DNA from 3 places in the Bradyrhizobium arachidis genome. Region 3 is predicted to be linked to each of the others. Evidence: riboswitches for the same ligand, from Rfam matches in the RefSeq annotation. Region 3 holds a riboswitch; each other region holds the start of a gene.

Region 1 (5,007 bases), 210 kb from region 3:
CTCGCGCCGGCGAATACCGACAAGGCCATCGTCGGCAAGCTCTATAAAGCGATGGTCGAAGCCGTGAACGATCCGAAGGTGCGCGCCCTCTTCGTCGAGCAGGGCGCCGAGCCGCTGGTGATGGACCCCCAAGGCCTGACCAATTTCATGACCGCCGAGACCACGAAATGGGCCGGCATCATCAAGAAGATCGGCATCGAGCCGATGTGAGGGTCAGACCAGGCTCATCCGCGTTCAAGCCGTGAAGGTCGACCGCAGACGGCGCCAGCCGATGACGATGCCGGTCACGGAGAATACGAGCCCGAGCGCGCAAAGCCCGACAATCAGGATGTCGCGCAGACGCGGATGCGCCATCAGGACCGGAAAATCGAGCGTGTGCAGCGCGCTGTAGAACCAGCGATAGGCCCGCCGCGAGGCATCCAGCCTTTGCAGCACGCTGCCGTCGGCGCCGTCGATATCGAACCAGACCTCGCCGCATCGGGCGCGGTAGACGGGCGCTCCGGGAACGACGGACTGCGCGGGATAGTCGTCAGGCTCAGCGAGAACGGACGGCATGCCGCAGTTCGCGGCAAGGCGCGCTGTCAATTCCTGAATGTCGCGGACACTCAAGACACCTGCTTGTTCAGCACGAGACGTATCCCCTGCCCTGACCAACGTCTGGGACCCCAGAGCAGGCCGGTCGCGCCGATAGAGATTGCCGCCGAACGCGAACCATTCGACTTCGCGGACCGGTGACGCTGGCCGCAGCTGGTCGCGCGATGAAGCCGTCCAGTCCGGCGCGGCAGCCGCCACACGCGCTTCGGCCGGCGTCAACTGCCCGCGCGAGAACAGCCGGCCGTGATCCATGGACAGCCAGCCGCTGAAAATCCAGGTCAGCACGAACAGCGTTGCTGCGAGGCCGATGAGGTGATGCAGGGCGTGCCAGCCCCGATACGGCGTCGAGATCGCCCGTCCTCGCATCCTGATCCGCACGATCCCGAGCACCGCACCGAGCAAGGCCGCGATCGAGGCCAGCAGCGACAGCGTCCAGACCACGCGGTCCCACAGCGCCCAATTGCGCCTCAGCACCGTCGGATAAATCCAGTGCAAGACGCTGCCGACCCAATTCCAGCCACGCTCGCTTCGGGTCGTGTCGAGGACGACTTCGCCGGTGCGTGACGAGATATAGATCTCCGTCCCGGCGGCATCGCCGAGGGCCATGCGAAACAAGGGCCGATGGCGGTCAAAGCCGTTTGGAACGCTCCATTGGTCATAGTCCGCGCGTGCGAGGATCGCGGCCGGCGCGGGATCAAGCCCTCGCCGCACGGCGTGCGCCCGCGCAATGGCCAGTGCAATGTCGGCCGACGTCACACTTGCGTCCCGTCCATCGGAGGCGTGGACCGCGCCGAGCTGCGATCGCCCTGACACGATGTAGACCGGCCCATCGCCCCGCTGGATCAGCCGCGCGCGCGTCGCATCCGGTAGCTTGCTTGCCGTCACCGCTTCGGCGACGGTGATCCTCACCTCCGCACGATCGACCGGTGCCAATCCGGCAAACCGCTCCGCTTCCGTCAGTGACGGAAACGGAACGAAGTGCATCACGATCCCGCTCGCGAACCACATCGCGAACAGCAGGCAGAACGCGACCCCGAGCCAGCGATGCAGCAGGACGATCGCGCTCATCATGTGGTCAGCGCCCTACCATTTGAACGCGGCCGAGAGCTCATAGATGCGCGGCGCGCCCAGGAGGATCTGGTCGGGATAGAACGGATCGCCCCAGATCGCATAGCGCTTGTCGGCGATGTTGCGTACGCGGAAGGTCAGGCGGGCCTGGTCGACCGCATTGAACACCGTCTTCGGGATGTCGACGAAGGCGTAGACGTCGGCGACGGTATAGGCCTTCATCGTCACAACATTGGCGTCGGTGTTGTAGCGGTCGCCGACGTGACGGCCGGTGATGCCGAGCTCCACTGGCCAGGGCGTGAAGAACCGGTACGACGCGCCGGCATTGGCGACGATGCGCGGCACGTTCGGCGGCGTGTTGCCGGAGAACGACCCCCCGGCAAAATTGTAGTCGGCGTAGCGCGCATCGACATAGGCAATATTGCCCCACAGACGCAGCGGCTCGATCGGGCGCACCGCGGCTGCAAGCTCGACGCCCTTCGATTCCTGCAGTCCCGCACTGTTGAGCGTCTGGCCGCCGGCTGCCGCATAGACGTTCTTGCGCACGATATCGTAGGCCGAGAACGACCACTCCGCCCTGTTGTCCCAGAACAGGTGCTTGACGCCGGTCTCGTAGGTGCGCGCGGTCGTCAGATCCAGATTCTGGGTCGGACCAAGCAGGAAGATGTTGTTGGCGGAGACGTCGGCGCCGGTGGCGTACTGGCTGAAGAAGGTCAGGCCGGGTACGGCCTCCCATGTGTAGCCGATGCGGCCTGTCGTCGGGACCCAGTCCTTGGTGAACGGGAAACCCGCCTTCACCAGGCCGTTGACGTCGGTCGAGTTGCGATCGAGTCCAATGTGCTCGACGCGGAGGCCGCCGACCAGCGCAAAGCTGCGCGTCAGCTTCAGCCGGTCCTCGAATGACAGCGCCTCGTTGTCGATGCGCGCGGTCTGCTGCTGGATCGTGAGCAGGCCGTAATAGCCGCGAGCGGGATCGACCAGCGAAACGGAGTCGCCCGGAAAGTTCGCAGCACCAGGCCTGACAAAATCCAGATAGCTTGACGACAGTGTCGTGACCAAGCGGTTATCGAAGCCAGCGATGTTCGTGTCCCAGATCAGATCGGTGATGTTGCCAACCAAACGCTGGCTGTGCGCGACGTAAAAGCGCTCGCGATTGACGAGGTTCGAGACGGAGTTGAATGCCTCGACCTCATTGTTGAACCAGGTGCGCTCGGCGCCGTAGCCATAGGCCTGGCTCTTCAGTGTCAGGTCGGGCGCGAGCTTCAGCTCGAAGCCTCCGCGCAGCCACACTTCCTGGGCGACGTTGCGATTGTCGAGGACGTTGTAGTTGGTGTTGAAGGTGCGGTCGTCGATGGTGACCGCGCCGAGATTGGTTCCGTTGTAGTTGGAGACGTAATTGCCCGAAACGATGCCGCTCGTCGCATGCGAGCCGCTGAAGGCGATCGGCACCAGCGGCGCGCCCCAATAAGCCTTGCCGCGGTCCTCGCGATACTCGATCGCGCCCCAGACCTTGAGGCTGTCGGAGATGCGGTAGTTGAGCTGGCCCGACACATCGAACGTTTTGGTGTTGGTGTCGTCGGCGAAGCCGTTGAGAGAGGAGCGGCTGATGTCGAAGCGATAGTCGAGGCCCTGGACATTGGTGCTGCCGCCCGAGCCGTAATGGGCGCGGAACGAGTTTAGCGAGTCCCAGGAGAAGTCCGCCTCGTTGCGGATCGGGCCGGTGTGCGGCTGCTTGGTGACGAAGTTGATGGAGCCACCGGCGGCGCCCTCGCCCGACATCAGCGAGGCCGGGCCTTTCAAAAATTCCACCGCTTCCAGATTGGCGGTGTCCGTGATCCGCGAGGTCATGTTCTGCGGACCGATCTTGATGCCGTTGTAGAGCGTGTTGATCTGGCTGTTGGTGAAGCCGCGCATCGAGAAAGCTGCGGGCTCGGCCGGATTGTCGCCGGAGGTGACACCGACCGCTCCTTGCGCCGCCTCGGACACGGTACGATAGCCCTGCTCGCGCATGGTCTCGGCCGAGATCACCTCGACGGTCGCCGGTATCTCCCGCACGGTCAGGCCGAGGCGCGAGGCGCTTTCCGCGACCGCATTGGAGTTGAGCGGCGTCGGTGCCGCAGCGTTCGGCGCCGCCAGCTTTGGCGCGGCCGGTGCGGTCGAGGGCCGTCGCACAGCCGTACGGCGGGCGCTTGCCGCGTCCCGGCCGGCCGGCTTGGCCTGCTTGCGGGATTGCGGGGGCGACACCTCCACGGGCGGCAGCGGCTCGCGAGCCTGCTGCGCCGACGCAGCGGGAATATCAACGGCGACAATGGATGTGAGTGCGGCCGACGCAAGCAGAAAGCGGCGCGGTCGTACGATACGGATGGAAGACACGGTCCTGGACCTCGGTGTGACGTCAGTGGCACGTCACCGCGAACCAAGGTCCCATCATCAGGCTTTCAGCCGTGCGATGAAGCCGAATGTCTGTACTCCCCGACCGACATCTTCGCGTGTGACCACGGCTGACGGCAGGTCTCCTGGCTCGCGGGTCGTGACCGCTTCGTCGCCTTCCCGGGACCGAGGACCCAGTGGCTTCTGACGAAGGATTCACCGCTTACAGTTGCGGGGGCAGCTACGGCATTGGGGACAAGGTCCCCGCACCGCATTCCCTTTTCATCCCCTCTCGGGGAAACCGTCAGAGGCATCTAGGATTACGACCAAGACAGAGTCAATGTGCAAGCTGCGGCGTTATTGCCACAGCGCCCAATTTCCTTGGAGATGAGCATGGAAGGCGAGACCTTCCTCTGGCTGATACGGCATGCGCCCGTCGACGGCGTCAAAGGCACGATCCATGCCGCCGACGCGCCGGCCGATCTCCGCGATCGCGCGCAACTCGAGGCGCTGCGGCAGCGCCTGCCGCGGGATGCTGCGAGCTATGCCAGCCCATTGCGGCGCACGGTCGAGACCGCGCGGGCGCTGGGGCTGGAGCCGACGCTGGTGAGCGAATTCACCGAGCAGGATTTTGGCGACTGGACCGGCCATCGGCATGACGAGCTCGCAGCGACCGGCGGCGAGGCCTATGCGAAGTTCTGGAGCGATCCAGCGCGTGGAAAGCCGCCGGGCGGCGAGAGCTTTGAGGATCAGGTCGCGCGCGTCCGGCTCGGCCTGTCACGGATTGGCTCGGGCCCAGCCGCGCTCGTCGTCCATTCCGGCACCATCCGCGCCGCGCTCTGCATCGCGCTCGACCTCACGCCTCAGGCAGCCTTGCGCTTCGTCATCGATCCGCTGTCGCTGACCCGGATCGACCGGCTCACGACCGGCTGGCGCGTCGTCTCCGTCAACCAGCGGATCAGCTAAAGCATGATC
Region 2 (5,007 bases), 1.3 Mb from region 3:
AACTCTTTCGGCGAGACGTCGGCGATATCATACGCGACTTTATAGTATGCGAGCGGCGCCACATGATGTGGGAAGAACAAGATTTCTTTCCGGCCGCACTGAAGGCTCTCTCGGCACAGGAATGGACCGAAATCGCTTCCGCCGTCACCGATGATGGGGATCCCCTGTTCAGCGAGACAGCGGCAGCCACTTCCGATGCGCTAAGAGCGCATATTCTGCAATTGGAGCAAGAAGCTGAGGCCGAACGGAGCTCGGTCGCATTTTCGTCCGCCAAGGCCGGCAACCCGTGACACGGCGCCGAGACGTAGGGGCCATATTGATCGGCGCCGTGTTACAGCAGGAATTAGACCTCATGCTCATCCTGTCGAATGAAAATGGGGGTGTTCGCGGGCACGTAGGCTGCCGCACCGCCAAGATGGCTTTCTCCGCACGATGATCGCTTCCGGTGCCAACGGCATGGCCGAGCCTTCCTGAGCTCTGGTTCCGGCACGTTCCACAATGTGATGTCGCAGGTCTGGCAGTTGCGCAGTGACATCGCGCGAAACGGATGCCTCTCATGCCCGCCGCCGCACAATGACGGACGATTACCGCCGCGCGGGTGGGGCGAAGCACTCCCAATCTTTCCCAGCCTGGCAGGCTCTGAATGATCCGACCGCGACCGGTTTGACCCACAGCACGTCAATTGCCAGGTACTGCTCGCCCGGGTACGTTTAGCACGAACGGCAAGGCGCTGGACGACGTCGGGTCTAACTCTGCGCCGAGCCGTGCCGGATCGGAGATCGCCATCATTCAACTGGCCCTGTGCTGAGGGCAGGACCAGGCTCACGGCTGAGGAGCACCCTGTCGGCACCAGTGCCATCTTCAAGCTCGTGACATCCTCCGCGTGGTCCGCTCATAGACTCTCAAACAGAGACCCAAGACGAAACCCGACCACCGGCTGGAACCGGTCGACCAAGGACTGCCTTAAGCAGGGATCAAATCAATAGCAACCGCTCAGGCATTGTCTACGCTTGCAAGATCCTTGGAGCCGGGTTTTTCGTATCGTCGCGCTGATCGAGCATAAGGTTTTCAGACAGGAAGCGCACTGAGTTTGCGGCTCGTGCCCTGCTGTGACCGCCCGGCATCACCGTCCTCGTCGCCGTCGTAATCGTTGCCGACGTGCTCTTGATCGACAAACTTTGGTGTAACTTTATAAACCTCAGGCTAACGGTCGCATACCACGGCATAATTGAGCTACGCTGAGCTTGTGCTTCAACTGAGCTCAGATTTTCGGCGAATGTCCTTGCCGTGATCGAACCGGCGGTTGTCCTCTCTCCGCCGATGGAAGTCCGCGCGATGCGTCAGCGTCGCTCCTCCCGGACTTTCGCCCGGCCCGCTCAGCGAGGCCGGGCCTTTTTTATTCCCAAGGCTCCATCGATCATCGACAGCGCAAATGACCGCAAGAGGATCCGCTTTGTCGAGAAGAGACCCAAGCCCGGATCAATGGCCTCGCGGATCGGATGCAGCGCGTAGTTGGCGGGCGGCAGCGACCATGTTCGCTAGCGCCGGACGCACTTCCTCCCATTTGCGCGTCTTCAGGCCGCAGTCCGGATTGACCCAGAGCTGCGAATCCTGCAGCCGGGTCCGAGCCAACACCATCAGTTCCTTCATTTCGCCCGCCTCGGGAACGCGTGGGGAGTGGATGTCGTACACGCCCGGTCCGATCTGATTTGGATATTCGTAGTTCCTGAACGCGTCGAGTAGTTCCATTTTCGAGCGCGACGTCTCGATCGAGATGACATCTGCGTCCATTGCAGCGATCGCAGCGATGATGTCGTTGAACTCCGAGTAGCACATATGTGTATGAATTTGCGTTTCATCGGCGACGCCCGATGAGCAGATGCTGAAGCAATCCACGGCCCAGTCGAGATAGGCCGTCCACTCCGATCGACGCAACGGCATTCCTTCGCGCAGTGCGGCTTCGTCGATCTGGATCATTGTCGCACCAGCATTCTCGAGATCGCGGACTTCGTCTCGGATCGCGAGCGCAATCTGGCGACAGACCTCGCTATTGGGAATATCATCGCGGACAAAGGACCAGTTCAAAATCGTCACCGGTCCGGTCAACATAGCCTTCATCGGCTTCCTCGTTAGTGATTGCGCGTAGCGCCACCAGTCCACGGTGATAGGCTTCGGCCGCACCACATCGCCAAACAGGATCGGCGGCCTGACGCAGCGCGAGCCGTACGACTGCACCCATCCGCTCCTGGTAAATGCGAAGCCGGCGAGGTGCTCGCCGAAGTACTGCACCATGTCATTGCGCTCGAACTCGCCGTGCACGAGGACGTCGAGACCGATGTCCTCCTGCCAACGTACGGCGCGCGCAGTCTCCTCCTTGAGGAACCTGTCGTATTGCTCGTCACTTATCGCGCCTCGCGCATGCGCCGCACGGGCATTCCGGACCTCTGTGGTCTGCGGAAACGATCCGATGGTCGTGGTAGGAAAAGCCGGTAGTCCGAAACGATTGCTTTGGATCTCGGCACGACGGGCAAATGGGCTCCCGCGTCGACGCATGGTCTGATCGATCGCTTTCATCCGGACAGCGACATTGGCATCACGGATTTTCGGCGAAGTCCGGCGAACAGTCGCGGCACATTCCGACTCGGCAAGAGCTGGCGCAACATTCTGGTCGCCTGCGAGTGCCCGCGCCAGGATCGCAAGCTCCCGCATCTTCTGGACCGCGAAAGCAAGCCAGCTCTTGACGTCGGAAGCGAGCCCGGTTTCAAGTTCAACATCGACCGGTACATGAAGCAGCGAGCAGGATGGGGCAATCTGTACACGGTCCTTGCCGAGCTTCGCAATCGCGGGTTCGAGCCGCTGGCGCAGCGATGACAAATTCGACCGCCATACATTCCGGCCGTCGACGACACCGAGCGACATGACGAGATCACCTCGGCCGCCAGCGATGATCTGGTCCAACAACTGTGGCGCTCGAACTAGGTCGAGGTGTAGTCCGGCAACTGGCAGGCTCAACGCGGTGTTCAGATTGTCCCCGAGGTCGCCGAAATAGCTGGCAACTAAGATCTTGATGGCCGGCACCTCCTTGGCGAGCCGATCATAGGCATGTCGCAAAGATTGCCGCGCCCTCTCATCCAGATCAAGAACCAGGCAGGGCTCGTCGAACTGAACCCAATTTGCCCCACGTTTGGCCAATTCCTGCAGAACCTCGATATAGATCGGTATCAGTTCATCCAGCAGTGAGAGTGGCTGGAACGCAGGATCGAGACTCTTGCCGAGCTTTAGGAATGTGACCGGCCCGATCAGGACAGGACGGGTCTGAAAGCCAAGGGCCTTGGCTTCCTCATACTCCTCGATCGGCTTGCGAGAGCATAGCCTGAAAGTCTGCCCTCTGCGAAACTCGGGGACCATGTAGTGGTAGTTGGTATCGAACCACTTGGTCATCTCCTGAGCGGGTGCGCCAAATCCGCGCGGTCCGCGACCGCAACTCGCATCCTGATCGCCGCATTGTGATCCCCGGGCCATGGCGAAGTACGTCTTCAGCGAAACGGATTCGGCGTTCGAAGCGTAGATCTCTGGGATGGCGCCAACCATGACACTTGTGTCGAGCACCTGATCATACAGCGAGAAATCGTTCGATGGAATGACGGTGACGCCGATAGATTTCTGACGAGCCCAGTTTGCGGCACGCAGGCCAGCTGCGTCCTCGAGCAACTGCAGTTCGCTGCGTTTTCCCGCCCAATAGCTTTCAAGAGCGAGTTTGAGCTCGCGCCTTGGACCGATGCGTGGCGTTCCAAGCGTGGCAACCGGAAGGGAGAGAAGAGACATAGCGTTAACCCCATATTGGGGGCAAAGGCCGTGGCGGACGCAGGCAGGGGAAGTCGCGCGGTGCGACGGCTGCTTGGCGCACCACCGGGACACCCCGCCCGTGGACGAATAATTGTCGGGGCAGGTCTCCTGGCTCGCAGGTCATCGCTTCTGTCCGGCCTTCCCGAAGCCGCGCAGGCTTCAGTGACATCGTTGGACAGCGGCTTGCCGCTCACAGTTGCGGGGGCAGCGCCGGCATTGTCACCGGCTTCCCTCTTAGCTCCGGATCAAGTGGGACCGGAGAACCTCGACGACTTGGATTATCGGCAAGACAAGTCTTCCGTCAACCTCTCAGATTATGTCGCAAGCTGGTGCTGCGACATCCGCTACGCGAATGACCGCGCATCCTTATCGCTGAGTCGATGTAGATGCGCTCTGCAGTCAGCGATATTGTGATGACCATCGCAGCTGCCCTCTGGCCGCACGCCAGTTCGGTGGAAGGGATAAAGCGGCTTCCGCGGTCGGGACTGCTGCCTAGAGCAGAACGCATTTGATGCGTGTCCCAGGCTTCCCAGCAGGTTCTTCGAGCGCGTCCGCCATCCAGCTGCCCTCTCGACCAGCTGGATCCGTGCTGCATAGGCCTAAGACACGTGGCAAAGTCAGCAACATACCTGACCGGCACGTTGATTTGCAGTGCCAGCCAGACTCCAAATGCTCGGCGCGAGTGCCGGTTGTCGCGAAAGAAGCGTCAAACGCGCTCTGGCCTCTCGGCCGCGAGTACCCAGAGGCATGCCAGAGGTCGAAAGCTGACACTCCGGTAACGATAGCGAGCCAAACAGTTCTGTGGCGGCAAACGTGCTCCCAATTCTCATCAGGAACTTGGTCGAGGCGTTCAGCTGCGCCCACCGAACATTCGGCGCGTGGCATAAGCCGCGCTGAACGGAAACATCGAGACGCCCGCACGTCGGAAAGCCGACAAAGAGGACATAGAAGCGGTGCGAATTGCCGTCTATTAACCTGGCACGAGGAATGCAAGTCTTCGGCATGCCCAGTCTCCTCCTGCTGGGCATGTCTAGCACAGCAACTTGAGGCTGTCGCCGGCAACGAAGTTAGCGGCGCGTGATAGAGCGCCTGCTCGCACGGGACACCATCGGTCCCCCGTCGCGTCGCCGCTAACTTCTTGCGCTCGCGCATAACAGGCTG
Region 3 (5,007 bases):
GCACGTTGGGCGGCGTCTTGCCTGAATAGGACTGGAATACGCCATTGCCATCGACATAATTGAAATCGATGAAGCGCGACTGCACGAAGGCGACGTTGCCCCACAGTTTCAGGCCGGCGATCGGGTTGATCGCCGCCGCAATCTCGATGCCCTTGGATTCGATCTTGCCGGCGATGTTGAAGACGATGCCGCTCTCCGGGACGTAGACGTTCTTGCGCTGGATGTCGAAGGCCGAGAACGTGGCCTCGGCCCGCTTGTCGGCCGATAGCACCTTGACGCCGGTCTCGTAGGTGCGCGACGTCGTCAGCAGGAGCGGCACGGACGGTGCGAGGATGAAGATGTTGGCCACCGTCGGGTCTGCCGCGGTCGCGTATTGGCTGTACAGCATCACGCCCGGGGTGATGTCCCAGGTGTAGCCGACGCGGCCGGTGACGGGATTGAACGTCGTCGAGAAGGGATACCCCTTCGCGGACTCCAGCGTGCCGTCGGGGAAGAAGCGGGTCCGGTCCAGCTTGATGTCCTCGAACCGGATGCCGCCGATCAACGCGAAGGTCGAGGTCAGCTTGAGCCGGTCCTCGAACGACAACGAGGCGGTGTTGACGCGGGTGTAGATCTTCTCGTCGCTGCGAGGGCCGTAGAGCCCGCGGTCGGGATTGAGCAGGTCGACGTAGTCGTTGAAGAACAGCGTGTCCTGCGAGACGTTGAACTGGTTGTTGCTCGCCGCCACGGTCGCGACGAAGCGGTTGTCCATTCCGCCAATGCTGGAATTGACGGTGAGGTCGGTGATGTTGCCGTAGAGCCGCTGCGCGTGATCCAGCGCCAGGCGCTCGCGATAGATGCTCTGCGCGCCGGCGAAGTTGCCGACAGTCTGGTCGAACGACGAGATCTCGTTGTTGAACCAGTGCCGGTGCGCGTCATAGCCGTAGACTTGGCTGCGCAGCGAGATGCTGTTGGTGATGTCCCATTGGAAGCCGCTGCGCAGCCAGAGCTCACTGGCGCCGCTGTGATTGTCGAGCACGTTGTAACTCGTGGTCAGCGTACGCGCGTCGATCGTCGGCGGGACTGGCGTGCCGCCGCCGAGGTAATAGTTGCTCCAGACCCCCGAGACGATGCCATTCGTCGGCACGATGCCCGGCCCGTTCGCCGGTACGATCGGCGTGCCCCAGTAGAAGCGGTCCTTGTCCTGCCTGTATTCGGCTGCGCCCCAGACCTTCAGGCTATCGTTGACGCGATAGTTCAGCTGGCCCGAGACATTGCTGAGCCTGGAGTAGCTGTCCTCGATGAAGCTCTTGTCGTTGAAATGGCTGATGTCGAAGCGGTAGTCGAGGCCATCGATCAGCGTAGAGCCGCCCGAACCATAACCGGCGCGATAGCCGTTGAAGGAATCGTAGGAGGTGAAGGCTTCGTTGACGATCGGACCGGTATGCGGCGCTTTGGTCACGTAGTTGACGGCGCCGCCGGTTGCGCCAAGACCTGCCACCAGCGAGTCCGGTCCCTTGATGATCTCGACCTGTTGCAGGCCCGCGACATCCATGGGACGGCCGGTCATGGTCGACGGCCCGATCGGAATGCCGTTGTAGAGGGTGTTGAGCTGATCGCCGGAAAAGCCGCGCATCGAGAAGATCGCGGGTGCCCCGGGCGCATCGCCGCCAGTCACGCCGACTGCCGCCTTTGCGACGTCGGTGGTGGTCCGGATGCCCAGGTCCTGCATGGTCTGCTGGCTGATGACCTCGACGGTCGCCGGCGTCTCCCGGGCCGAAATGCCGAGGCGAGAGGAGACCCCGGCGACGGCGGCGGTGTTCAACGGTGTCGTGTCGCCGGCGGGCGGGTTGGTGGGCCTTGCAGCGATCGGTGCTGTCGGTCTTCGCCCCGTGGCCCGGCGGGCGGTCCGAGGCTTTTGGTTGCCCGGGCTGATTGCAGGCGCCGTCCTCGGTGTGGACGGGGAGACAGTCACTGGACCGATCTCCACGGGCGGCTTGTCACGGTCCACGCTCTGCGCGATCGCAGCCGCCGACAGCGACACGGAAGAGAGCAGGGAGATCAGGAAAACACGTGAATAGCCTGGCGCAACGCCGGCACGAGAATGAAGAGTTTGCACGACAACGCTCTGCGGCGACGCAAATAAACTGTCACCGCGGTTGCCTTAGTCATCTACCTTCGCCCCAGGCGGCAGATGCAGCGGCTACTTGTCCGACATCGGGGCACCCCGCCCAATGCGTTCGCGCGTGACTCATGGCTGGCAGCAGGTTTCCTGGCTCGCGGGTCATCGCCTTCGACCGCCTTCCCAGAGGCCCGAACGGGGCTCCAGTGGTTCGTTTGGTCGTCGGCTATCCGCCTACAGTTGCGGGGGCAGCCGCGGAATTGTCCGTCGAGACGGACGCACCGCATTCCCTTGAATAGTCCTTGCGGACACTACCGATCATGAAACTGGCAGCTGGCGATGAAGCCGTCAATATCCGAAGGGGACCCGTCGATTGGCCCGACCTTCGATAATGGCCATGTGTGGCTGTTTTGCCCGACCATCCAAATCCGCGCCGGCATCGATTGGCGCACCGCGCAATTCCGCTGGCGCCTTCTGCCGCTGCAAACGCTGTTCCCGAAATCTAGAGACATTTGCGAGACCTGCGAGCGCCTCGATCGCTCGCCCAACCGCAAACCAAGGAACGCACCATGCAAACGTCGCTTCACTCCCGTCGATCCGCCATCTTCCTGCTGATGGCAGCCGTGAACATCGGACAGATTTCGATGGCGCACGGCGAGGTGCCAGTCCCCGATGCGATCGTCGGGACATGGGAGGCGGACGACGGCACGGTGAAGCTCGACATGTTCAGGAGCGGAACGGAATTCCAGGCGCGCATGCTCTACGGCAACGAGATCGTGGAGGCGGACAACGTGACCTTCAAGAAGGACGCCAAGAACCCCGATCCCGCGCTGCGTGCGCGGTCGCTGAAGAACATTGTCTTCATCGCCGGCTTGCGCTGGGAGGATGGCGAGTGGGGCGGCGGCACGATCTATGACGCCTCGTCCGGCCGCACCTACAACTGCAAGGCCACCGTCAAGGACGGCAAGATGCACCTCCGAGGCTATCTCGGGCTGCCGGCGATGGGACAAACCCGCACATTCCACCGCGCTCGCGGGTGAACGGATTTCCGCCAGCCCCGAACTGTCTTGCCAAAGCGCGGTCGCGGGTACCGCGCTTTTTCTTGGGAATACGGCGGCTCAAATCGGTCGTCAGGATTGGCGTGTTGTGCAAGTCTGTTGGCGTGCTTGGTCAGTCAATTCCTGCCACGGAGGCCGCAGGATAAGGGCAGGAACGAAGAGAGGTTGAAATGTTCGACAAGTCGAAGAGAACGGCGCTCGTCACCGGAGCGTCCTCCGGCATGGGCAAGGAAATCGCAAGGCGTCTTATCAAGGACGGATTCCAGGTCTTCGTCGCCGCGCGGCACGTCGACAAGATGGATGATCTCGTCAAGCTCGGGGCGAGGTCCCTGAGAATGGACATTTCGAGCGAGTCCGACATCCAGGCGACGGTCGATGCCATCCTGCGCGAGGTGGATGGCGTCGATGTGCTCGTCAACAACGCCGGCTTCGGCCTCTACGGTCCCGTCGAGGACGTCGGCATCGACGAAGCGCGTTACCAGTTCGAGGTGAACCTGTTCGGCGCCGCTCGCCTGACGCAGCTTCTCTTGCCGAAGATGCGCGAAAAGCGCGCAGGCACGATCGTCAACATCACCTCGATGGGCGGCAAGATCTACACCCTCCTGGGTGCCTGGTACCATGCGACCAAGCATGCGCTGGAAGGCTGGTCCGATTGCTTGCGACTTGAACTGGCTCCGTTCGGCATCAAGGTCGTCGTCGTCGAGCCCGGCCTGATCGAGACGGGGTTTGGCGATGTGGTTGCCAATGGCCTGCTCAAACGATCGGGTGGAGGTCCTTACGCCAAGCTGACGCAGGCCGTCGCGAAATCGACCCGTGCGGCTTATGGACAGGGACGCGGCACCAATCCGAGCGTCATTGCCGGCGTCGTGTCGAGGGCCGTGAGGGAGCAGAAGCCGCGCACCCGCTACGTTGCGGGTAAATATGCCTTGCCCATGATCAAGATTCGCGAATGGTTCGGCGACCGCCTGTTCGACCGCGTGATCATGAGCCAGATGCGCTAGGATTGTTCATGAGTGGTACAGCGGCAGACAGATGCAAGGTCCCCCGAGCCTTTTGGCAGGCCGTTGAACATATCGGCGTGCCGCCGGCCGTGCTGTTGCGGCAGGCGAAACTGCCGGCGACCTTGCACCTGAACGAGCAGGGGCAGGTCACCACAGTGCAATATTTTGCGCTCTGGAGAGCGCTGGAGGAGCTGAAGCCGGAGCCGGGGCTCGGCTTGATGCTGGTCCAGAGCGTCGAGACGGCGGTGCATCCGCCGTCGAGCCTCGCTGCGTTCTATGCGAGGGATTATCGCGACGGATTGCTCCGCATTGCGCGCTTCAAGCGGCTGTGCTCGCCCGAGCAGCTGCAGGTCAGGGAAGGCGAGGACGAGTGCGTTGTCGCGGCGGAGTGGCCGTATGCAACTGATCCGGAGCCCGCGATTTCGACCGACGTGACCTTTGCCTCGCTGGTCGAGCTCGGACGTCGTGGGACCGGACAGCACCTGACGCCGAAGCGGGTGGAGCTGGTTCGTCCTCGTCCCAAGAGCGACGTCCACCAGAAATATTTCGAATGCCAGATCCGCTATGGCGCGGCACGAAACCTGCTGGTCCTGAAATCCGCAGACCTCGATCGTCCGTTTCCCGGGCACAACAAGGAACTCCTCGAAATCCTGACGCCGGCATTGGCGTCCGCCCTGGGCGAGCTGGAAGCGCGCAGCTCCGTCAGGGAGCAGGTCAAGGTCGTCCTGAAGCGGAGCCTTGCGAGCGGGCGGCCCGAATTGTCCGACGTGGCGCGCGATCTCGGCTTGAGCGAGCGAACCCTTCAGCGCCGCATCACCGACGAAGGTGCGAGCTTCCGCGAGCTTCT

What was found. Region 3 has a riboswitch for cobalamin ahead of WN72_RS16405 (TonB-dependent receptor). Riboswitches for the same ligand answer to the same signal wherever they lie in the genome.
Region 1: another riboswitch for cobalamin. It lies ahead of WN72_RS17405 (TonB-dependent receptor); the one in region 3 lies ahead of WN72_RS16405 (TonB-dependent receptor).
Region 2: another riboswitch for cobalamin. It lies ahead of metE (5-methyltetrahydropteroyltriglutamate--homocysteine S-methyltransferase); the one in region 3 lies ahead of WN72_RS16405 (TonB-dependent receptor).

The regions. Positions count from the first base shown of each region.
Region 1 is NZ_CP030050.1:3,767,950-3,772,956, reverse strand. It holds gene WN72_RS17415 (Bug family tripartite tricarboxylate transporter substrate binding protein) at 1-210, shown strand, start outside; gene WN72_RS17410 (PepSY-associated TM helix domain-containing protein) at 235-1,665, opposite strand; gene WN72_RS17405 (TonB-dependent receptor) at 1,678-4,035, opposite strand; cobalamin riboswitch at 4,152-4,353, opposite strand; gene WN72_RS17400 (histidine phosphatase family protein) at 4,426-4,998, shown strand.
Region 2 is NZ_CP030050.1:2,248,190-2,253,196, reverse strand. It holds gene WN72_RS10430 (hemerythrin domain-containing protein) at 1-290, shown strand, start outside; gene metE (5-methyltetrahydropteroyltriglutamate--homocysteine S-methyltransferase) at 1,480-3,825, opposite strand; cobalamin riboswitch at 3,928-4,129, opposite strand.
Region 3 is NZ_CP030050.1:3,558,196-3,563,202, forward strand. It holds gene WN72_RS16405 (TonB-dependent receptor) at 1-2,098, opposite strand, end outside; cobalamin riboswitch at 2,225-2,432, opposite strand; gene WN72_RS16410 (DUF2147 domain-containing protein) at 2,671-3,141, shown strand; gene WN72_RS16415 (oxidoreductase) at 3,330-4,160, shown strand; gene WN72_RS16420 (AraC family transcriptional regulator) at 4,169-5,007, shown strand, end outside.